3 regions of the Streptomyces sp. NPDC048442 genome follow, and region 1 is predicted to be linked to each of the others. Evidence: riboswitches for the same ligand, from Rfam matches in the RefSeq annotation. Region 1 holds a riboswitch; each other region holds the start of a gene.
The links. Region 1 has a riboswitch for thiamine pyrophosphate ahead of thiC (phosphomethylpyrimidine synthase ThiC). Riboswitches for the same ligand answer to the same signal wherever they lie in the genome.
Positions count from the first base shown of each region.

Region 2: linked by a shared signal. The riboswitch ahead of thiO (glycine oxidase ThiO) and the one ahead of thiC (phosphomethylpyrimidine synthase ThiC) in region 1 are both predicted to bind thiamine pyrophosphate.
Region 3: linked by a shared signal. The riboswitch ahead of AB0D18_RS13645 (thiamine ABC transporter substrate-binding protein) and the one ahead of thiC (phosphomethylpyrimidine synthase ThiC) in region 1 are both predicted to bind thiamine pyrophosphate.

Region 1 is NZ_JBEZKB010000002.1:461,714-469,563, forward strand. Features, by position in the region: gene AB0D18_RS05980 (DUF5326 family protein) at 42-269, shown strand; gene AB0D18_RS05985 (helix-turn-helix domain-containing protein) at 431-1,384, shown strand; gene AB0D18_RS05990 (SsgA family sporulation/cell division regulator) at 1,483-1,917, shown strand; gene AB0D18_RS05995 (YibE/F family protein) at 2,019-3,365, opposite strand; TPP riboswitch at 3,437-3,572, shown strand; gene thiC (phosphomethylpyrimidine synthase ThiC) at 3,565-5,331, shown strand; gene AB0D18_RS06005 (hypothetical protein) at 5,437-6,264, opposite strand; gene AB0D18_RS06010 (metallophosphoesterase) at 6,448-7,653, opposite strand.
Region 2 is NZ_JBEZKB010000005.1:7,782-15,631, forward strand. Features, by position in the region: gene AB0D18_RS09615 (deoxyribonuclease IV) at 1-552, opposite strand, end outside; gene pknB (Stk1 family PASTA domain-containing Ser/Thr kinase) at 636-2,543, opposite strand; gene AB0D18_RS09625 (thiazole synthase) at 2,695-3,489, opposite strand; gene thiS (sulfur carrier protein ThiS) at 3,494-3,706, opposite strand; gene thiO (glycine oxidase ThiO) at 3,703-4,950, opposite strand; TPP riboswitch at 4,948-5,060, opposite strand; gene AB0D18_RS09640 (hypothetical protein) at 5,111-5,452, shown strand; gene AB0D18_RS09645 (FAD-dependent oxidoreductase) at 5,520-6,689, shown strand; gene AB0D18_RS09650 (Rv2175c family DNA-binding protein) at 6,752-7,117, shown strand; gene thiE (thiamine phosphate synthase) at 7,224-7,850, shown strand, end outside.
Region 3 is NZ_JBEZKB010000007.1:182,704-190,553, forward strand. Features, by position in the region: gene tsf (translation elongation factor Ts) at 1-167, shown strand, start outside; gene pyrH (UMP kinase) at 351-1,112, shown strand; gene frr (ribosome recycling factor) at 1,304-1,861, shown strand; gene AB0D18_RS13635 (phosphatidate cytidylyltransferase) at 1,861-3,018, shown strand; gene rlmN (23S rRNA (adenine(2503)-C(2))-methyltransferase RlmN) at 3,116-4,222, shown strand; TPP riboswitch at 4,262-4,367, shown strand; gene AB0D18_RS13645 (thiamine ABC transporter substrate-binding protein) at 4,447-5,541, shown strand; gene AB0D18_RS13650 (iron ABC transporter permease) at 5,616-7,235, shown strand; gene AB0D18_RS13655 (ABC transporter ATP-binding protein) at 7,236-7,850, shown strand, end outside.

The DNA of each region.
Region 1 (7,850 bases):
CCGCAGATCCGGTAGGAACCGGACCGAAGGAAGGCAAGAAGATGGCTGCACGAGAGATGTTCGCGAGCCTGCCGGGCTGGGTGAAGTGGGTGGCGATACCGGCCCTCGTCCTGCTGGTGTTCGGCGGCGCGATCCTGACCGCGATCGGCACACTGATCGGCCTGCTCTTCAAGCTGCTGGTGCTGGTGGCACTGGTCGGCGGACTGATCTACCTCGTACGGCGCTTCAAGTCGTCCTCGTCGGGCGACTCCTCGCGCAGCGGTTGGTAGGCACTGGTTTCCCGTGCGGGCGTTAGCCCGCCGGGGGGAATCTGACACGTGAAAGCAATTGAGGCCCCGGGCAAGGCAGTTAGGGTGAAAAACCGCTGCCGTCACCCGGGACTCCCGCTCCCCGGCGACCGCATATCCCCTCGGGACCCCGGGAGTGCCCCATGGCCACGACCCAGCCCACGGCCCGGCAGACCGCCGCACCCGCATCTGCACCTGCCGCACCTGCACCTGCATCTGCCGCACCCGCACCCGCACCTGCCGTGCCCGCCTCCGCACCGGCTGCCCCCGGAGCCGGCTCCGGTTCCACTCCCACGTCCACCCCCGCCCCCACCCTGATCGGCTCGGTACAGCGCGCCCTGCGCCTCCTCGAAGCCGTCAGCGACCACGCCGACGGCGCCCCCGCAAAGCAGCTCGCCCGCGAGGCGGGTCTGCCGCTGCCCACCGCCTACCACCTGCTGCGCACCCTGACCCACGAGGGATACCTCCGTCGTGAGCAGGGTGTTTTCGTGCTCGGGGCCGCAGCGGGGCGGCTCGGGCGCGAGGGCGCCGGAGGCGCCGGGGGTACTGGGGACAGTGGGGAGGCCAGGGATGCCGGGCGGCTCCGCCGCGAAACGATCACCGAGACGATGGAGCGCTGGCGCGACACGCTCGGCGTCGCCGTGTACTTCGCGGTCTACCGCGACGGCGAGGTCGAACTGACGGCCCTCGCCCAGAGCCCCGCTCATCCCGCCGTCGAGGAGTGGGCCGACTTCCGCGAGACGGCCCATGCGCACGCGATCGGCCAGTGCCTGCTCTCCCAGCTGGACACCGGGACCCGCCGCGACCACCTCGACCGGCACCCCGTCGAGGCCATCACGCCCTACACGGTGCGGGACGGCGCCACCCTGCTGGAGCGGCTGGCGGCGATCGAGCGGATGCAGACCGTGCGGGAATGTCAGGAGTACGGGCTCGGGACGGCATGCGCGGCGGTGCCGATCACGATCGGGCAGACGGCCGCGGTGATGGCGATCTCCGTACCCCTCGCACAGGAGGCCCGATTGGAGCCCGCTATCGAACATCTGCGCAGCGAAGTCGGTGAGGTGGTCCGTTCGCTCATGTTCTCTATCAGTATCTGAAAACTCACTCCTTGTGATCTGCTAGTGCTTCCAGCACGATGGCGTCAAGAGGGCCGGAGGGGATCGTTCCGGCCACTTCTACTACGGCAGGGTTGGCGATGCGCGAGTCGGTTCAGGCAGAGGTCATGATGAGCTTCCTCGTCTCGGAGGAGCTCTCCTTTCGTATTCCGGTGGAGCTCATGTACCAGTCGAAGGATCCCTATGCGATCCGACTGACCTTCCATTTGCCCGGCGATGCGCCTGTGAACTGGGCTTTTAGCCGCGAGCTGCTGGTCGACGGAATCAATGAGCCCTGTGGTGAGGGCGATGTGCACATCTCGCCGAGCGACCCCGACGAACTCGCCGACGTCTACATCAGGCTTCAGGTCGGAGGTGACCGCGCGCTGTTCAGGGCGAGCGCGGCGCCGCTCGTGGCGTTCCTGGACCGCACCGACAAGCTCGTACCACTCGGCCAGGAGCACACGCAGAGTGACTATGCCGGATGCCTGGAGGGTGAGCTGGGCCGCATCCTGGCGGAGGAGAACGCGGGTTGAGAACGCGGTGGCAGAAGGCGGGCTGAGAGTGCGCCCGGCGACGACACGGAGCGGCGGCAGGGGAGACCCGGCCGCCGCTCCGTCATGTGCCCCCGGCCGTCTCAGCCCTTGCGGCGCCGACCGCGGCCGGTGCGTACCGGCGCCTTGCCGGAAGCGGAACCCGAGCGGTCGGCGGAGACGACCAGGGCGGCGAGTGCGGTGGTCACCGGGACCGAGGCGACCAGCCCGATCGAGCCGACCAGGGTGCGGACGATCTCCTCCGCGACAAGCTCACTGTTGGCGACCGTACCGACGCTGCTCTGGGCGATGGAGAACAGCAGCAGCAGGGGGAGGGCGGCGCCCGCGTAGGCGAGGACGAGGGTGTTGACGACCGAGGCGATGTGGTCGCGGCCGATGCGGATGGCCGCCCGGTACAGGGCGCGCGGGCCCATCGTCGGGTCGGCCTGGTGCAGCTCCCAGACAGCGGAGGTCTGGGTGACCGTCACGTCGTCGAGGACGCCGAGCGAGCCGATGATGACGCCCGCGAGGAGCAGGCCGCTCATGTCGATGGAGGGGTAGAGGGAGTGGATGAGGCCGGTGTTGTCGTCGATGTTGCCGGACAGGAACGCCCATCCGATGAACAGCGAGCCGAGCAGCCCGATCAGCAGCAGCGAGATGAGGGTGCCGAGGACGGCGACGGAGGTGCGCGCGGTGAGCCCGTGGCAGGCGTAGAGCGCGATCAGCATGATGGCGCTGGCCCCGACCACCGCCACGACCAGCGGATTCGACCCCTGGAGGATGGCGGGCAGGATGAACAGGGTCAGGATCGCGAAGGACGCGACGAGCGCGACCAGCGCCATGACGCCCTTCAGCCGGCCGACGACGACGACCGCGAGCGCGAAGATCCCGGCGAGCAGGGTGAGCGGAAGCTTCCGGTTCACGTCGATGACGGAGTACTGGAGCTCACGGGGCGCGTCCGGGGCGTACGCGACGACGACTCCCTGCCCCTGCTTCAACTGCCGGGACGCGCCGGGCTGGACGATCTCGACGAAGGTGCGGCCCTTGTCCGCGCCGCTGACGACCTCGACCGTCGCCTTCTTGCAGTCCTTGGCGCCGCTGCCGCTCTGGGGTGACGACGGGGCGGTCTGCGACTGCGGCTGTGGCGGCTCCGTGGCGACGTTGGCGCCCTTGCAGTCGATGGTCTCGACCTTCACGACACTGCCCTGCTCGGTCTGCCGGTCGAAGCCCACTCCGGTGCGTTCGTGGGCGGGCGCACCGCCCGGCCACAGGATCGCCAGACCGACAAGTACCGCGGTGGCGAAGGGGATCAGCACTGCCGCGATCACCTTGCGCAAGTGCTTGGAGACCGGTGCCGCGGGCCCGTGACTGTGACTGTGGCCGTGCGAATGAGCAGGTGGTGGCGGGGTCTGCGGGGGCGTCGGCGGGGACGGTGGCTGTGGTGGGGTCACCGCCCGATCATCGCAAGAACGAGGGGGGCCCTCTGTTCAGCGCGCCCGGCATGGCGCTAGCGTGGGGGCACCTTTGCACACGCGGGAGCTCGGAGCACCGGGCTGAGAGGGCGCTGACCTCCGTACACATACGTACGGAAGAGGCTGCGTCGACCGCCGAACCTGTTACCGGGTAATGCCGGCGTAGGGAGTAGGTCTCATGACCACGATGGATGCACGCACGCCTGTCTCCGGCCAGGACGGGCGCACGCCCGGCTGGCACAAGGGGTACGTCGAAGGATCGCGCCCCGACATGTTGGTGCCGGTCCGTCAGGTGCACCTGACCAACGGGAAGGACGTGACGCTGTACGACACGTCCGGCCCGTACACCGACCCGTCGGTCGAGACGGACGTACGGCGGGGCCTGGCCCCGCTGCGCGAGAACTGGATCATCGGGCGCGGTGACACCGAGGAGTACGCGGGCCGCCCGGTCCGCCCCGAGGACGACGGCATCAAGCACACCTCGCCGCGCGGGGGCCTGCGGAACCTCGACGCGGTCTTCCCCGGCCGCCCCCGCCAGCCCCGCAGGGGCCGCGACGGGCAGGCGGTGACACAGCTCGCGTACGCACGGCGCGGGGAGATCACCCCGGAGATGGAGTACGTGGCGATCCGGGAGAACGTTTCGCCCGAGGTCGTACGGGAGGAGATCGCCGCCGGACGCGCGGTGCTGCCCGCGAACGTGAACCACCCGGAGATCGAGCCGATGATCATCGGCAAGCGGTTCCTGGTGAAGGTCAACGCCAACATCGGCAACTCCGCGGTCACCTCCTCCATCGAGGAGGAGGTGGACAAGATGACCTGGGCGACCAAGTGGGGTGCCGACACGGTCATGGACCTGTCCACCGGCCGCAACATCCACACCACCCGCGAGTGGATCCTGCGCAACGCGCCCGTTCCGATCGGCACCGTCCCGCTCTACCAGGCCCTGGAGAAGGTCGACGGCCGCGCCGAGGCCCTGACCTGGGAGGTCTACAAGGACACGGTCATCGAGCAGGCCGAGCAGGGCGTGGACTACATGACCGTCCACGCGGGCGTGCGCCTCGCGTACGTACCGCTGACGGCGCGCCGCAAGACGGGCATCGTCTCGCGCGGAGGCTCGATCATGGCGGCCTGGTGCCTGGCGCACCACAAGGAGTCGTTCCTGTACGAGCACTTCGAGGAGCTCTGCGAGATCCTCGCGGCCTACGACGTGACGTACTCGCTGGGCGACGGGCTGCGGCCCGGTTCGATCGCGGACGCCAACGACGAGGCGCAGTTCGCAGAGTTGAAGACGCTCGGGGAACTCAACACGATCGCCAAGCGTTTCAATGTTCAGACCATGATCGAGGGTCCGGGACACGTCCCGATGCACAAGATCAAGGAAAACATCGACCTTCAGCAGGAGATCTGCGAGGAGGCGCCGTTCTACACGCTCGGCCCGTTGACGACCGATGTGGCCCCCGCCTACGACCACATCACCTCCGGCATCGGCGCCGCGATGATCGCCTGGTGGGGCACCGCGATGCTCTGCTACGTGACCCCCAAGGAGCACCTGGGGCTGCCCAACCGGGACGACGTGAAGACCGGCGTCATCACGTACAAGATCGCTGCGCATGCGGCGGACCTCGCCAAGGGTCACCCGGGTGCGCAGGAGTGGGACGACGCGCTGAGCGACGCCCGGTTCGAGTTCCGGTGGGAGGACCAGTTCAACCTGGCCCTCGACCCGGACACGGCCCGGGAGTTCCACGACGAGACGCTCCCTGCCGAGCCGGCGAAGACGGCGCACTTCTGCTCGATGTGCGGGCCGAAGTTCTGCTCGATGAAGATCTCGCACGACATCCGGCGTGAGCACGGGGGGACGGCGGAGGAGATCGAGGCCGGCATGGCGGAGAAGTCCAAGGAGTTCGCCGAGGCCGGCAACCGGGTCTATTTGCCGATTGCTGACTGAGCAGGCCTGGCCGGGGGTCCGGGGGGTGGCCCCCGGGTGGGCACAGTCTGCCGATCGCGGACTGAGCACCCTTGCAGCGGAGTTGACGGCTCCGGATCACTCCGGTTATTCCGGTTTGTGGTCCGGGCCGCCGTAGTCGGGGCTGGAGAAGTCCGGGCTGGAGTAACTGGGGCGGGTCTTGTGGCCGTTGCCGCTGTGCTCGCTGGGACTGCCGAAGTCGGGCCGTGAGTACCCCAGGCCGGGGATGCGGTTCTGCCGGGGCGGTTCAGGGACGGCGGGCGCGGTCTCGGGCGGATTGGCGAGGGCGTCGCGCAGGAAGGGGACGACGCCCCGCTCCAGCAGGGCCTCCTTCCAGATTTCCCTGGCCCGGTCGACCTCCTCGCTGCCCGCATCCCGGTGGCCGACCTGGAAAGCGGTCGAGCCGTTGCGCAGGGCGGTGAAAAGCAGTCCGACGGCCGCGCCGAGCAGCCCCGCCACCGTGAGCGCGCCGAACACCCAGCCGGCGGTCAACAGCGCTTCGGCGACGGCCGGTTCCGGTGTGAGCATGCTCAGCAGGTAGCCGACCAGCAGCAGTACCACGGCGGCGATGCCGGCCAGTACGGGAGTGAGGACGGCGACGACGGCGACCGCCCCCGCACCGGTGGCCTCCGCGTTCTCACCGACTCCGGGTGTGAACAGGGCGCCGGGCGTCGGGACTGCGGGTGCGCGCAGTTCCTCGCGCGTTTTGACGTAGTGGTCGTACTCGGCCGACGCGTGAGCGGCGATTATCGCGCTGGCGCTGAGCGCCATGGTGCGCAACTGCTCGCTGTTCAGCCGCTGTCCCAGCGCGGCGAGATCCGGGCGTTCGGGCGCGGTGCGCAGTGCTTCGTCGAGGGTCCGCTCGAACTCCGGGCGGTCCTCGGTCAGCAGGTGCGGAGCGCTGTTCATGTGCATCCCCCGATGCTCCGTATAGGGCCGGGTTGCCCGTTTCGGTGGGCGGTTGGGCGGAAACGGAGGAGAGCCTGCTACGGATAACCCGATGGTAGAGCGGTTACGGCACGGGGTGACAGGGGGTTTGCGGAAATTGGCCCGGTGGTGGGGGCGTGCGCTCCGGGCGCACGGTCGCCCTCGTAACGCTCAGTCACCCAGCGGGAGTTGAACCACCAGCAGCTTTCCGGCCATGGTCACACCGCCGTCCATGGCGATGGCCAGGGAGTCGGCGTAGACGTGCGGACCTTCGACGACCGGCCCCGAGCTGCCCTCTCCATCCCCGGAGTCCTCGTTGCCGACCTCGCCGAGGAGGTACGGAATGGGGCTGTGACCATGCACGATGCGCTCGCCGCCATATGCGGCCAGCAGTTCCCGTACGGCGTCGGAGCCGCCTTCGTCACGGAACGCGAAACGCTTGGTGAATTTCCGGAAGACGTCCCAGCACTCGTCCGCGTCGTTACGCGTGAGGATGGCGTGCACCGTGTCGTTGACGTCCTCGATGGTGGAGCCGTAGTCGAGGTAGGCGGTGGTGTCGGAGTGGGTGAGCAGGTGCCCGTCCTCCAGGGCCACCGCGTCGAGGCGGGCCATCCACTGGAGGTGGACGTCCTGGAGGCGCTCCATGTCGTGCTTCTGCCCGCCGTTGAGCAGCCAGGCCGCCTGGAAGGTAGCGGTTCCCGCACCGGAGTTGACGGGGGTGTCGCCGAACCTGCGGGCGCCGAGCAGCAGCAGTTCGTGGTTGCCCATCAGGGCCTTGCAGTAGCCGCCGGCAGCCGCCGCCTCGGCGGACAGCCGCATCACCAGGTCGATGACCCCGATGCCGTCCGGGCCGCGGTCGGTGAAGTCGCCGAGGAACCAGAGACGGGCGTTGCCGGCCGCCCAGTGGCCCTCGTCGTCGATGAGGCCCTGCTCGTGCAGGGCGTCCAGCAGCTCCACGAGGTAGCCGTGCACGTCGCCGACGACGAACAGCGGGCCCAGGCCCTCGCCGTCAGGCCGCTCCTCGAATTCGGGCTGCGGGATGCGCTGGGTGTCGCCCGGACCGGCGCGGTCCTCCCGGCGGATCACCGGGAGGTCGCGCTGAGTGGGCGTGTAGCCGTCGGGCTCGTCGCCCTCCTCGTACCCCTGCTCGGAGTCGTACGCCTGCTCGGAGTCGTACACCTGCTCCAGGTCGCGCTTCTGCTCCGGCCCGTATGCCTGCTCCGCGTCGCGCACCTGCTTGCTGTCGAATGCCTGCTTGGCCTCGAACGCCTGCTTGGTGTCGTACGACGCGACGGGAGCCTGGGCATACGGAGGCACCCGGAAGTCCCGCAACGTCGCCGTACGCACCGCGGGTCCCTGACCGGCCCCCTGAGTCATTGACCCCTCCACCACCGTCGCACCGCCGTACACCTTGGGGCCCCACCTGGTCTCGGGTGGTCCGCCGTGTCGTGCGCCCATCATAGGAATGCGGCCCGCGCTGTGTGAGGCACCAGGGGTGGTGAATCCGGGTACACCCCCAGTTCACCGGTTGTTTCGTCCGTATTGCGGAGATCGGTCCCGGTGTTGATTTCGGG
Region 2 (7,850 bases), on a different contig from region 1:
CGCGAAGTACGGGCCGAAGTCCCAGGTCCGCGAGCAGAGCGAGAAGCCCTGGCCGGCCGTCGACTCCAGCAGGAGGTACGGGTCGTCGTCGTGGGTCAGCTCGTCGAGCAGCGGCAGCAGGTGCGTGCGGACCTGCGCGAGAGCCTCCGTGCGGGGCCGCCCGCCGGTCGCCGAACCGGTGTGCACGACGACCCCGAGGGCGCCGATGTCGCGGGCCCTGCGCAGCGAATGCCGCAGCGATTCCACGGACTTCTCGACGGTCGCCTCGGTGTGCGAACCGAAGTTGATCAGGTACGGGGCGTGGACGTACGCCGGGATCCGCTCCTGGGCGCAGGCGGCCCGGAACTGCTCGTCCTGCGCCGGGTTCCCGGCCGGGGTCGCCCAGCCGCGCGGGTTGGCGACGAAGACCTGGACGGCCTCGGCGCCCATCTCGCGGGCGTACGGCAGGCCGACCTTGGCGAGGCCGCCCGCGACGGGGATGTGACCGCCGACGGGGTTGCGGGACGCCGGGAGGCCGACGGGGAACTGGGTGGGGGTATCTGCGGTGCTCATCACCCTCCAGGATGCCGTACCGCCGCGGAGCCCCTCGCTACAGGACCGCTGTGCTCTCGCCACAGGACCGCAGGGCCCCCTCGCTACAGGACCTTCGTCGAGATGGTGATCCTGCTGCCCTCGGGGGCCTGCTCCCCACCGGCCACCGACTGCTTGTCGATCACCTTGCTGAAGGACAGGAACGGCCGCTCCACCTCGACCTCGAAGCCCGCCTCTTTGAGGATGCGGCTCGCTTCGTCGCGCTCCTTGCCGAGCACGTCGGGCACCGAGATCATCCGGGGCCCCTTGGAGACGGTGAGCGTGACGCGCTCGCCCTCGCCGAGCCGGGTGCCGACGGCCACCGACTGGCGGCCCACCTTGCCCGCCTCCGCAGGGGAGTTGACCTGCCCCGGCGCGACGTCGACCTTCAGGCCGAGACCTTCGAGCCTGCTCCTGGCGTCCTCGACGCTCTGCCCGGTCACCGACGGCATGTCCACCGGGGCCCCCTTGCTGACCACCATCGCCACCGCGGAGTCCGGCGACCGGCCGGTGCCGGCCGCCGGGTCCGTGCTGATCACCGCGCCCCGCGGGACGTCCGCACTGAACGCCCTGGTGACGACGCCCGGCGCGAGCCCCGCGTCCTTCAGCTCGCCCCTGGCCTTCGCCAGCGGCATCCTCGTGAGGTCGGGGACCTTCACGATCTCGGGGCCGCGCGAGAGGACCAGCGTCACCGAGCCGTTGGTGCGGATCCGCTCGCCGGGCGCCGGGTCGCTGTCCATGACGGCGCCGCGCGCGACGGTGTCGCTGAACTTCCGTTCCACGCCCTTCAGGTCGAGGCCGGCGGCGTCCAGCTTCTTGCGGGCCTCCTTCTCGGGCTGGCTGAGCAGCCGCGGCACCTGCGTGAACTGCCCGGAGTTGATGTACCAGACCCCGGTGCCCAGACCGAGCACCAGCAGGACGGCGGTCACCAGCCCCACCAGGCCGCGCCGCGAGGACATCGGCCACCGCCGCCGTTGCCCCGCGGGCTCGGGCTCCTCCGGCAGCGGCATCCGCAGCCGGCTCGTGTGCTGCTCGGTGGGCAGGGTCCGCGGGATGACACTGGTCCGCTCCTCGGGACCGGTGCTCACGTTCTCCTGCGCCCGCGGAGGTACGACGTCCAGCTGGGCATCGTCCAGAGCGGACCGCGCGGTCCGCGCCTGCCCCAGCAGCTCGACCGCGTCGAACGGGCGGGCCTGCGGGTGGCGCGCCGTCGCGCTCGCCACCAGCTCGTCGAGGGCCGGGGCCAGCCCCGGCACGGCGGCGGACGGCGCCGGCACGTCCTCATTGAGGTGCTTGTAGAGCACCTGGGCGGGAGTGCCGCCGGAGTGCGGCTTGCTGCCGGTGAGCATCTCGTACAGGACCACGCCACAGGCGTACACGTCGGCGCGGGTGTCGGCGGTGCCGTGCTCGATCTGCTCGGGGGCGAGGTAGGAGACCGTACCGAGGACGGACCCCGTCGTGCTGGTGACCGTGTCCACGGCGCGTACGAGACCGAAGTCGGCGACCTTCACCCGGCCGTCGTCCCCTATCAGGACGTTCTCCGGCTTCATGTCGCGGTGCACGAACCCGGCCCGGTGCGCGGCGCCGAGGGCGGCCAGCACGGGCTCCAGGATGTCGAGCGCGGCCCGCGGCTGGAGCGCGCCGCGCTCGCGCAGCACGTCGCGCAGGGTGCAGCCCGCGATGTACTCCATCGCCAGGTAGACGTAGCTGCCGTCGGTGCCCTGGTCGAAGACGCCCACCACATTGGGGTGTGCGAGGCGGGCCACCGACTTGGCCTCGCGGATGAACCGCTCGACGAAGGAGTCGTCCGCGGCCAGCGAGGGGTGCATCACCTTGAGCGCGAGCACCCGGTCGAGGCGGGTGTCCACGGCCCGGTAGACCGTGGCCATCCCGCCGACGGCGATGCGTGCCTCGACGCGGTAGCGGCCGTCGAGCAGCTGCCCGACGAGGGGGTCCTGGAGGGTCGTGTCCACGGAGGGAGTCTACGAGCCGGTAGGGACAGGTCGGGCGTGGATGTACTTGCTGCCGCCGTTCTGAAGCCGAGCTGTGACGGCCGCGCCCCTTCAGGGGCGCGGCCGCGCGGGCGCGACCAGCCGCGACGCACCCGCACCTATCGCACTCCCCTCAGAACGCCGGCCGCTCCGGATCCAGCCGGGCCAGGCCCTCGCCCGGCGACGACGCCTGCGCGAAGTGGCGGCGGGGGATGCGCCCCGCGCGGTACGCGAGACGGCCCGCCTCCACGCCGTGCCGCATCGCCTCCGCCATCAGCACCGGCTCCTGCGCCCGCGTCACCGCCGAGGCGAGCATCACCCCCGCGCACCCCAGCTCCATCGCCAGCACCGCGTCCGACGCGGTCCCCGCCCCCGCGTCCAGGATCACCGGCACCCCGGCCCGCTCCACGATCAGCTCGAAGTTGTGCGGGTTGCGGATGCCGAGCCCGGACCCGATCGGCGAGCCCAGCGGCATGACCGCCGCGCAGCCCACGTCCTCCAGCTTCCGCGCCAGCACCGGGTCGTCGTTCATGTACGGGAGCACGGTGAAGCCGTCGTCGACCAGTACCTCCGCCGCGTCCAGCAGCTCGACCGGGTCGGGCAGCAGGGTCCGCTCGTCGGCGATGACCTCCAGCTTCACCCAGTCGGTGCCCAGCGCCTCGCGTGCGAGCCGGGCCGTGAGCACGGCCTCGCCCGCCGTGTAGCAGCCTGCCGTGTTGGGCAGCACCCGGATGCCCAGCTTCTCCAGCACGGACAGCACGGAGCCCCGCACGGACGGATCGAGCCGTCGCATCGCCACCGTCGTCAGCTCGGTCCCGGACGCGACGAGCGACCGCTCCAGCACCTCCAGGCTGGGCGCGCCGCCGGTCCCCATGATGAGCCGGGACGAGAACGCGGCGCCGCCCAGTTCGAAGAGATCGTCTGCCATGTCGTCAGCCTCCCTGGACCGCGGTGAGTACTTCGACGCGGTCGCCGTCGGCGAGGGCGGTGGCCGCCCACCGGCCGCGCGGCACCACTGTTTCGTTGAGCGCGGCAGCCACGCCCGCGTGCGCGCGCGTGAGCGCCGCGACGAGGTCGTCGAGCGTCGTACCGGCGCAGACCTCGCGCCCCTCACCGTTCACGGACACGTTCACCGGGGTGTTCATGCGGGCTGCTCCTGTCGTACGGGCACGGGCACGGGTACGGGGGCGGAGTCGGGTGCGGAGTCGGAAGTGAAGCGCTGCGGGGTGAACGCCCGCGCCTCCTCGGGGAGTTCGCCGGTGGTCAGGACGTCCGCCATGACGTCGCCGGTGACCGGGGTCAGCAGCACCCCGTTGCGGTAGTGCCCGGTGGCGAGCAGCAGGCCCGGCAGGGCGGTGGGGCCGAGCAGCGGGGCGTTGTCGGGGGAGCCGGGGCGCAGCCCGGCCCGGGTCTCGGTGAGCGGGAGCTCGGTGATGCCGGGGACCAGCTCGTGGGCGTCGCGCAGCAGCTCGTAGACGCCGCCCGCCGTGACGGTGGTGTCCCAGCCGAGCTCCTCCGAGGTCGCGCCCACGACCAGCTCGCCGTTCTCGCGCGGCACCAGATAGACCTCGCTGCCGCGCACCACGGCGCGCACCGTACGGCTCAGGAACGGGGCGTAGGCGGGCGGCACCGTCAGCCGCAGCACCTGTCCCTTGACCGGGCGCACCGGCGGCAGCACCTCTTGAGGCACTCCCGCGAGCCGCCCGCTGAGCGAACCGGCGGCCAGCACCACCTGGTCGGCGACGACCTCGGTGCCGTCGGCCAGCAGCGCGCCCGAAGCCCTCTCCCGTACGACGGACAGCCGCTCGGCCGTCGTGCGGTACACAACCACCCCGGCGCGCTCGCAGGCCGTCAGAAGGGCGGCTGCCAGCCGTCGCGGGTCGATCTGGTGGTCGCCGTCCACCCGCAGCCCGCCGCGCACGCCCGGCGCGAGCATCGGCTCCAGTCGGCGGCAGTCGCGCCCGCTCAGCCACTCCGACTCCAGGCCCGACTGCCGCTGCAGGGTGTGCAGTTCGCGCAAGTGGGCCCGGTCGTCGGAGTCCAGCGCCACGGCGAGGGTGCCGCACGCGCGGTAGCCGGTGTCCTGCCCCGACGCCTCCTCCAGCTCCGTGACGAAGTCCGGATAGCGGCGCGCGGAGGCGAGGTTGAGGCCGAGCAGGGTCTGCTCGCCGTGGTGGAGTTCGGTGACGGCGGCCAGCATTCCGGCCGCCACCTGTGCGGCGCCGCCGCCCGGTGCGGGGTCGGCGAGCGCGGTGCGCAGACCGCGCTGCGCGGCCCGCCAGGCCGTGACGAGGCCGATGATTCCGCCGCCGACCACCAGGACGTCGTACGGCCGTTGCTCGGAAGCGTGCAGGTGCTCGGAAGCGTGCGGGTGTGGAGATGTGTGCATGGGCGTCCAGCCCCTCCCTTCGCCGGCATGACCCGGATCAGGTTCGTACGGTCGGAGGCCTGGTCAGCCTCCCTCTCAGCCCGGTCAGCCGGGCTCCCGTGAGTGCTTGTACGGTGACCAGACTAGTCCTTGGGTTCAACAGACTGTGAGGGAGCACCCCGTGCCCCGTTCGCTCGACGGACTCGTCCTCGCGCCGGTCGCCGACCAGGCCCCCGGGCAGGTCGGCACCCGCACCCGCTTCACGTACCACGAGCAGGACGGCCGGATCTGGGCCGAGTACGCGGGCGGCGACGTCGTGCGCGGGCAGCTGGTCGGCACGCGCGCGGGGGACCGGCTCGACTTCAGGTACGTCCAGCTGAAACGGGACGGAACGACTTCGTCCGGACATTGCGTCTCCACGGTCACGCTGCTCGCGGACGGCCGCGTTCGGCTGGACGAGAGCTGGGCATGGGAGTCCCAGGAGGGCAGCGGCACGAGCGTGGTCGAGGAACTCCTTTCCTGACGTTGTGTCAGATACATAAGGTGGTCGGGTGAGCGAGCAGAAGCGAATCGTCGTCGTCGGTGCGGGAATGGCCGGGGTGCAGACCTCCGTGGCCCTGCGGGAGCAGGGCCACGGAGGCCGGATCACACTGATCGGCGCCGAGCCCCACCCGCCGTACGACCGGCCGCCGCTGTCCAAGGCGGTGCTGCTCGGCAAGGCCGAGGGCTCGGCCTTCGAGGTCGACTTCGACGCGCTGGGCATCGAGCTCCGGCTGGGGCTCGACGTCACCGGGGTGCGCCCGGCGGACCACGAGATCGACACCCCCGACGGGCCGGTGCCGTACGACGCCCTGGTCCTCGCCACCGGAGCGGACCCCGTCACCCTTCCCGGCACGGCCGGCGTCCCCGACGTCCACCTGCTGCGCACCCTCGACGATGCGCGGCGGCTGCGCCCGGTGCTGGACGCGGCCGCCGACGTGGTGGTGGTCGGCGCGGGCTGGATCGGCGCCGAGTTCACCACCGCCGCAAGGGAAGCGGGTTGCACCGTCACGGTCGTGGAGGCCGCCGACCGGCCGCTCGCCGGGACGATGCCCGCCGAGATCGCCGCGCCGATGGCCGCCTGGTACGCCGAAGGCGGCGCCGAGCTCCTCACCCACGCGCGCGTGGCGGCGGTGGAGCCGGGCGCGGTGCTCCTCGCCGACGGCCGCCGGATCCCGGCCGGCGCCGTCCTCGTCGGTATCGGCGCCAGACCCGCGACGGCCTGGCTGGCGGGTTCCGGCATCGAGCTCGGCCCGGACGGCTCCGTCACCGCCGACGTGCACCTGCGGACCTCGGTCCCCGACGTGTACGCGGTCGGGGACTGCGCCTCCTTCCCGTCCGGGCGGTACGGCACGCGGCTGCTCGTGCACCACTGGGACAACGCGCTCCAGGGCCCGCGCACGGTAGCCGCGAACATCCTGGGCGGCGCCCCGCTGCCCTACGACCCCGTGCCGTACTTCTGGTCCGAGCAGTTCGGCCGCTTCGTGCAGTACGTCGGCCACCACGCGGACGCCGACGAGACGATCTGGCGCGGCGAGCCCGCCGGACCCTCCTGGTCGGTGTGCTGGCTGCGCGGCGGCGCCCTGGTGGCCCTGCTCGCGGTGGGCCGCCCGCGCGACCTGGCACAGGGCCGCAAGCTGGTGGAGGCGGGGGCGGCGCTCGACCCGGCGCTGGCCGCCGACCCTTCCGTACCGCTGAAGTCGGCCGTACGGAAGCCGTAGGAAATCCCCCGGCCGGACGGGCCCGGGTACCGACTGTCGGTCCCGGATGGCACGCTTGTCCTGTGACCGAGATTGACGCAAAGATCGAATCGCTCGTCCCCGCCTGGCTCTACCTCCCCGACATCGCGGAGATGCTCGACCTGGAGGTGACGAAGGTGCGGCAGCTGGTGAAGGACGGCCAGCTCATCGCCGTGCGGCGCGGTGAGAACCGTTCGCTGCAGGTGCCCGCCGCCTTCCTCGACGGCAACCAGATCGTCAAGGGCCTTCCCGGGCTCCTGACGGTCCTGAAGGACGACGGCTTCTCCGACGCGGAGATGCTGGAGTGGCTCTTCACCGCCGACCCGACCCTGCCCGGCACCCCCGCCCAGGCCCTGAGCGAGAATCGCGGCACGGAGGTGAAGCGCCGCGCCCAGGCGCTCGCCCTCTGACGACGCCGCACCACACCACGGCGCTGTGCGGTCCGCCCGGCCGGGCGGACCGCACACCGCCGCCGACCGACGGGGGACACCCCGCCACCACGGGGGGAACCGCACCATGCCCACGCCCAGCGCGCAGCTCGCCGACGCCCGGCTCTACCTCTGCACGGACGCCCGCAAGGCGCAGGGAGACCTTCCGGCCTTCCTCGACGCGGTGCTGTCCTGTGGCGTCGACATCGTTCAGCTCCGCGACAAGGGCATGGAGGCGGGCGAGGAGCTGGAGCACCTGGCGGTCCTCGCCGACGCCTGCCGCCGGCACGGCAAGCTCCTCGCCGTGAACGACCGCGCCGACGTGGCGCACGCCATCGGCAGCGACGTCCTCCACCTCGGCCAGGGCGACCTGCCGGTCCCCGCCGCCCGCGCGATCCTCGGCTCCCGCAGCGGCGACGTCCTGATCGGCCGCTCCACGCACGCCGAGTCCGAGGTCGACGCCGCCGTCGCCGAGCCGGGCGTCGACTACTTCTGCACCGGTCCCTGCTGGCCCACCCCCACCAAGCCCGGCCGGTACGCCCCCGGGCTCGGCCTCGTGCGGTACGCGGCCTCGCTCGCCCAGAGCCGCCCCTGGTTCGCCATCGGCGGCATCGACGCGCGCAACCTCGACGAGGTGCTGGCCGCGGGCGCCCGCCGCGTCGTGGTCGTCCGCGCGATCACCGAGGCTGCCGACCCGGCTGCTGCCGCCGCCGAT
Region 3 (7,850 bases), on a different contig from region 1:
AGGCCGCCCTCCCGAAGATCGTCGAGGGTCGCGTCAACGGCTTCTTCAAGGAGGCCACCCTTCTTGGCCAGCCGTACGCGCTGGACGCCAAGAAGTCCGTCCAGAAGGTCCTGGACGAGGCCGGTGTCACCCTGAAGCGCTTCTCGCGCATCAAGGTCGGCATCTGAGTCCGTACGTCCGACTCTGTCGACGTAACGCGAACATCGCCAGACCCGGCTAGGGTCTGATGCAGCCGTCGGCGTACGCGCCGGCCGGCCGCAGATCTGACGAGGAGGCCATTGCCGCAGCGGGAACCGCAAGGATCCACCGGCAATGGCCTTCTTCGTATGTGCACGAGGAGAAGCACCCCCATGAATCAGGCGCATCAGGCGAATCAGGACAGCGGCAAGAAGACCGGCCGCTTCATGCTGAAGCTCTCCGGCGAGGCGTTCGCCGGCGGCGGTGCTCTTGGCGTCGACCCCGACGTCGTACACGCCATCGCCCGTGAGATCGCCGCGGTCGTACGGGACGGCGCGGAGATCGCGATCGTCATCGGCGGCGGCAACTTCTTCCGCGGCGCGGAGCTCCAGCAGCGCGGCATGGACCGGGCCCGTTCGGACTACATGGGCATGCTCGGCACGGTCATGAACTGCCTCGCCCTCCAGGACTTCCTGGAGAAGGAGGGCATCGACTCCCGCGTCCAGACCGCCATCACCATGGGCCAGGTCGCGGAGCCGTACATCCCGCTGCGTGCCGTGCGCCACCTGGAGAAGGGCCGCGTCGTGATCTTCGGCGCGGGCATGGGCATGCCGTACTTCTCCACCGACACCACGGCCGCCCAGCGCGCCCTGGAGATCGACGCGGAAGCCCTGCTCATGGGCAAGAACGGGGTCGACGGGGTCTACGACTCCGACCCGAAGAAGAACCCGGAAGCGGTCAAGTTCGATGCGCTGGAGTACAGCCAGGTGATCTCCCGAGACCTCAAGGTCGCGGACGCCACCGCCGTCACCCTGTGCCGTGACAACGATCTGCCGATCCTGGTCTTCGAGCTGCTGGCCGAGGGCAACATCGCCCGCGCGGTCAAGGGTGAGAAGATCGGCACGCTCGTCAACGCGCAGGGCACCCGCGCCTGACCGGATGTGCGGTCCGTGATCCCGGTCCGCGCCCCCGATGGTGACCCCGGCCCGGCCGCGGGGTCGGACTCGGGGGATGGACAATGTCCTGCCGGTCGGACACCGTGCAGGAGAAGACGCCCGCAGCAGCAGTACAAGCCGTGCAGCAGTCCAAGCCATGCAGCAGCAGTTCACGACAGCAGGAGTACGTGGTGATTGAAGAAATCCTCCTCGAGGCCGAGGAGAAAATGGAAAAGGCCGTCGTGGTCGCCAAGGAGGACTTCGCCGCAATCCGCACCGGCCGTGCGCACCCGGCGATGTTCAACAAGATCGTGGCCGAGTACTACGGCGCGGTGACGCCGATCAACCAGCTGGCGTCGTTCTCGGTGCCCGAGCCGCGGATGGCCGTGGTGACCCCCTTCGATGCGAGCGCCCTGCGCAACATCGAGCAGGCGATCCGCGACTCCGACCTCGGCGTCAACCCGAGCAACGACGGCCGCATCATCCGAGTGACGTTCCCCCAGCTGACGGAGGAGCGCCGCAAGGACTACATCAAGGTCGCGCGCAACAAGGCCGAGGACTCCCGGATCTCCATCCGCGCCGTCCGCCGCAAGGCCAAGGAGACCCTCGACAAGCTCGTCAAGGACAAGGAGTCCGGCGAGGACGAGGTCCGCCGTGCGGAGAAGGAGCTCGACGACACCACCGCGAAGTACGTCACGCAGGTGGACGAGCTGCTCAAGCACAAGGAAGCCGAGCTGCTCGAGGTCTGATGAACGACTCTTCCTGGGGGGCCCCGCCGAGGGCGGGCTATGCCGGTGAATGGGGAACCCGTGACCAGGGTCCCCTCCCGGCGGGTCCCGCGTACGATGCGCATGACGCCCAGCACACTCGGCCCATGCCCATCGTGCCTGAGACAGGCAGAGACGCCGACGACCGAGACGACCGGAACCGGGGACCTGCTCCCGCCGCGCAGAATTCCGCTGCCCCAGCCGCTTCGGCGGCCGGGGACGCGGCCCGGATTTCTGCTGCCGGGGGCGGTCCCCTGTTCCGCGACCAGATGCCGCAGGAGCCCATGTCGACCCCGTCCCCGGCCCCGCCGCCGCCCCAGAAGAAGCGTGCGGGCCGCGACCTGCGCGCGGCGATAGGGGTCGGCCTCGGACTCGGCGTGCTGATCGTGGCATCGCTGTTCATCTGGAAGGCCGCCTTCGTCGGCGTCATAGCGGTCGCCGTGGTCGTCGGGCTGTGGGAGCTGACCTCCCGGCTGGAGGAGCGCAAGGGCATCAAGGCTCCGCTGGTTCCGCTCGCGGTCGGCGGTGCGGCCATGGTCGTCGCCGGTTACGTGCGCGGGCCCGAGGGCGCCTGGGTCGCCATGGCGCTCACCGCACTGGCGGTGCTGGTCTGGCGGATGACCGAACCGCCGGAGGGGTACCTCAAGGACGTCACCGCGGGTGTCTTCGCCGCGTTCTACGTGCCGTTCCTGGCCACCTTCGTCGCGATGATGCTCACCGCGCAGGACGGACCGCAGCGGGTGCTGACGTTCCTGCTGCTGACGGTGGTCAGCGACACCGGGGCGTACGCGGTGGGCTGGCGCTTCGGCAAGCACAAGCTGGCGCCGCGCATCAGCCCCGGCAAGACCAGGGAAGGCCTGCTCGGCGCGATCGCCTTCGCGATGGTGGCCGGCGTGCTGTGCATGACGCTGCTGGTCGACGGCGGTACGTGGTGGCAGGGCGCGCTGCTCGGCCTCGCGGTCGCCGCCAGTGCCACGCTCGGCGACCTGGGCGAGTCCATGATCAAGAGGGACCTCGGGATCAAGGACATGGGCACGCTGCTGCCGGGCCACGGCGGCATCATGGACCGACTGGACTCGCTGCTGCCGACCGCTCCGGTGGTCTGGCTGATGATGGTCATCTTCATCGGTTCCGCGTGAGCTTCCTACGTACCTGAGCTGCTGTTTTACCCGTGAGGGGCCCGTTGTCCACAGGACGGCGGGCCCCTTGTCGTACATCTGAGACACTGGTATGACCATGCCTGTACCCGGAGAACTCACTTTTGTCGCGCCCCGCGGAGCCAAGAAGCCCCCGCGGCACCTCGCCGACCTCACGCCCGCCGAGCGCAAGGAGGCCGTGGCCGAGATCGGTGAGAAGCCGTTCCGCGCCAAGCAGCTGTCCCAGCACTACTTCGCGCGGTACGCGCACGACCCGGCGGAGTGGACCGACATCCCCGCCGGCTCGCGGGAGAAGCTGCGCGAGGCGCTGCTGCCCGAGCTGATGACGGTCGTGCGCCACCTGTCGACCGACCAGGAGACCACGCGCAAGACGCTGTGGAAAATGCACGACGGGACGCTCGTCGAGTCCGTGCTGATGCGGTATCCGGACCGGGTGACGATGTGCATTTCGTCGCAGGCGGGCTGCGGCATGAACTGCCCGTTCTGTGCGACAGGACAGGCCGGTCTCGACCGGAACCTGTCGACCGCGGAGATCGTGCACCAGATCGTGGACGGCATGCGGGCGCTGCGCGACGGCGAGGTCCCGGGCGGTCCGGCCCGGCTGTCGAACATCGTCTTCATGGGGATGGGCGAGCCCCTCGCCAACTACAAGCGCGTCGTCGGCTCGATCCGCCGGCTGACCGACCCCGAGCCGGACGGCCTCGGCCTTTCGCAGCGCGGGATCACCGTGTCCACCGTGGGCCTGGTGCCCGCGATGCTGCGGTTCGCCGACGAGGGCTTCAAGTGCCGCCTCGCGGTGTCGCTGCACGCCCCGGACGACGAGCTGCGCGACACCCTGGTGCCGGTCAACACGCGCTGGAAGGTGCGGGAGGTCCTGGACGCGGCGTGGGAGTACGCGGAGAAGTCCGGCCGCCGGATCTCGATCGAGTACGCGCTGATCAGGGACATCAACGACCAGGCGTGGCGCGGTGACCTGCTGGGCCGGCTGCTGAAGAACAAGCGGGTGCACGTCAACCTGATCCCGCTGAACCCGACGCCCGGCTCCAAGTGGACGGCCTCGCGCCCCGAGGACGAGAAGGCGTTCGTCCAGGCGATCGCGGCGCACGGGGTGCCGGTGACCGTGCGGGACACCCGCGGCCAGGAGATCGACGGAGCCTGCGGCCAGCTGGCGGCGTCCGAGCGGTAGCACGTCCGGGCCTGGTTGTACGCTGGGCCGCACATTTGCATATTCCGACAGGGGAGCGCCACAGCGCTGAGAGTGCAGTCCTCACTGCAGACCCTCTGAACCTCGCTCAGGTCATTCTGGGTAGGAAGTTCGGTCGTTTACTCAAGCTGTTGCGCCCTGCCCGCATCCTCCCGGTGCGGGCAGGGCCGCGTCTCTTCCTGGTCATTTCCAGGAGGAATTCACCAGTGAGCACCATCAAGAAGTACGCGGCGATATCCATCGTCGCCGCGCTCGGCGTCAGCACGCTCGCCGCCTGCGGCGGTTCGTCCGACGGCGAGAAGAAGGCCGACGGGGCCGGGTCCAAGACGGTCACGCTGGTCAGCCACGACTCGTTCGCCGCCTCGCCCGCCGTGCTGAAGGAGTTCACCCGGCAGACCGGCTACACGGTCAAGGTGCTGAAGAGCGGGGACGCCGGGGCAGCCCTCAACCAGGAGATCCTGACCAAGGGCTCGCCGCGCGGCGACGTCTTCTTCGGCGTCGACAACACGCTCCTCTCGCGCGCGCTCGACAACGGACTGTTCCAGTCGTACGAGGCGAAGGGCCTGGACCGCGTACCGGCGGACCTCCAGCTCGACAAGGGCGAGCACCGGGTGACGCCGGTCGACACCGGCGACATCTGCGTCAACTACGACAAGAAGTACTTCGCGGACAAGAAGCTCGCGCCGCCGAAGTCGCTCGACGACCTGGTCAAGCCCGCGTACAAGAACCTCCTCGTCACCGAGAACGCCGCGACCTCCTCGCCGGGGCTCGGCTTCCTGCTCGCGACCGCCGGACAGTACGGCGACGACGGCTGGCAGGGCTACTGGCAGAAGCTCAAGGACAACGGCGTCAAGGTCGTGGACGGCTGGGAGCAGGCGTACAACGACGAGTTCTCGGGGTCCTCGGGCGGCAAGAAGGCGAAGGCGGACCGGCCGCTCGTCGTGTCGTACGCCTCCAGCCCGCCCGTCGAGGTGCTGTTCGCCGAGCCGAAGCCGGCCGAGGCGCCGACCGGGGTCGCCACCGGGACCTGCTTCCGGCAGATCGAGTTCGCCGGGCTGCTGGACGGCGCGAAGAACGAGGCGGGCGGCAAGGCGCTCCTCGACTTCCTCATCGGCAAGCAGTTCCAGGAGGACCTGCCGCTGAAGATGTTCGTCAACCCGGCCGCCAAGGACACCAAGCTGCCCGAGGTCTACGCCAAGTTCGGCGCGACCATTGACAAGCCGCTGACCGTGGAGCCCAAGAAGATCGCCGACAAGCGTGAGCAGTGGGTCAAGTCGTGGTCCTCGCTGGTGAACAAGTAGGCACGACCCCGCCGGGTGCCCCCAGGGGCGCCCGGCGGGGTTCCTGGCGTGGGAGCGCGGTGCGGCTGGGCCTGATGGCTGTGCCCGTCGCCTTCTTCGCGCTGTTCTTCGCCTACCCGGTCGTCGCGATCGTCGGGCGCGGGCTGAAGTCAGGCGATGCCTGGCAGCTCGGGCGGATCGGGGAGGTGCTGGGCGACCCGGACATCCTCGGCGTGCTCTGGTTCACCACCTGGCAGGCGCTCGCCTCGACCGCGCTCACTCTGCTGCTTGCGCTGCCCGCCGCGTACGTCTTCGCCCGGTTCGACTTTCCGGGGAAGCAGCTGCTGCGGGCCGTGGTGACGGTGCCGTTCGTGCTGCCCACCGTGGTGGTGGGCACCGCGTTCCTGGCGGTGCTCGGGCGCGGTGGGCTCCTCGACGAGCTGTGGGGCGTACGGCTCGACACCACCGTGTGGGCGATCCTGCTCGCCCACGTCTTCTTCAACTACGCGGTGGTCGTACGGACCGTGGGCGGCCTGTGGTCGCAGCTCGACCCCCGGCAGGAGGAGGCCGCCCGGGTGCTCGGCGCGGGGCGTTTCGCGGCCTGGCGGCGGGTGACGCTGCCGGCGCTCGGGCCCGCGGTGGCCGCCGCCGCGCTGATGGTGTTCCTGTTCACCTTCACCTCCTTCGGTGTCGTACAGATCCTGGGCGGGCCCGCCTACTCCACCCTGGAGGTGGAGGTGTACCGGCAGACCGCGCAGCTCCTCGACCTGCCGACCGCGGCCGTGCTGACGCTGGTGCAGTTCGCCGCGGTGGGTGCGATCCTCGCCGTGCACGCGTGGACGGTGCGGCGGCGCGAGAGCGCGCTCAAGCTGGTCGACCCGGCACAGACGTCGCGCAGGCCGCGCGGCGCCGGGCAGTGGACGCTGCTCGGCGGGGTGCTCGCGACCGTACTTGTCCTGATCCTGCTGCCCCTGTCCGTGCTGGTCGAACGGTCGCTGGACGGGCCCGAGGGGTACGGATTCGGCTACTACCTGGCGCTGCGGTCGGTGGCCGAGAGCGGCGGGACCTTCCTGGTGCCGCCGCTGGAAGCGGTCGGGAACTCCCTGCAGTACGCCGTGGTGGCGACCGCGATCGCGCTGCTCGTCGGCGGTCTGGCGGCCGCCGCCCTCACCCGGCGGGCGGGGCGGCTGGTGCGCGGGTTCGACGCGCTGCTGATGCTGCCGCTGGGCGTCTCCGCGGTGACGGTGGGCTTCGGCTTCCTGATCACCCTCAACAAGCCGCCGCTGGACCTGCGCACCTCGTGGATCCTGGTGCCGCTGGCCCAGGCGCTAGTGGGCGTGCCCTTCGTCGTACGGACCATGCTGCCCGTGCTGCGCGCGGTCGACGGACGGCTGCGGGAGGCCGCGGCGGTCCTCGGGGCCTCGCCGCTGCGGGCCTGGCGGGAGGTCGACCTGCCGCTGGTGCGGCGGGCGCTGCTCGTGGCGGCCGGGTTCGCCTTCGCCGTCTCGCTGGGCGAGTTCGGCGCGACCGTCTTCATCGCACGGCCCGACAACCCGACGCTGCCGGTGGCCGTGGCCCGGCTGCTCGGGCGGGCCGGCGACCTCAACTACGGGCAGGCGATGGCCCTCAGCACGATCCTCATGGTCGTGTGCGCGGTGTCGCTGCTGGTGCTGGAACGCATCCGGCCCGACCGATCCGTATCCGGGGAGTTCTGAATGACCGACGCTGCGCAGTCCTTGTTGCGGCTGGAAGCTCTCACCGTACGGTTCGGTGCGCGGGCGGCGCTCGACGCGGTGGACCTGCGGGTGGCCGCGCACGAGATCGTCTGCGTGCTCGGGCCGAGCGGCAGCGGCAAGTCGACGCTGCTGCGGGTGGTGGCCGGGCTCCAACTGCCGGACGCCGGGCGGGTGTTGCTGGACAGCGCCGACCAGGCGGGGGTGCCGGTGCACCGGCGGGGGGTGGGCCTGATGTTCCAGGACCACCAGCTCTTCCCGCAGCGGGACGTCGGCGGCAACGTCGCCTTCGGTCTGCGGATGCGGGGCGCGGGACAGGCCGAACAGGTGCGCCGCGCCGAGGAGTTGCTGGAACTGGTCGGGCTGCCGGGCGCCCAGCTGCGGGCGGTGGCCTCGCTGTCCGGCGGCGAACAGCAGCGGGTCGCGCTCGCCCGCGCACTGGCCCCGCAGCCCAAGCTCCTGATGCTGGACGAACCGCTGGGCCAGCTCGACCGCGGCCTGCGCGAGCGCCTTGTGGTCGAACTCCGCCAGCTCTTCGGCCGGTTGGGCACCACCGTCCTCGCCGTCACCCACGACCAGGGCGAGGCCTTCGCCCTG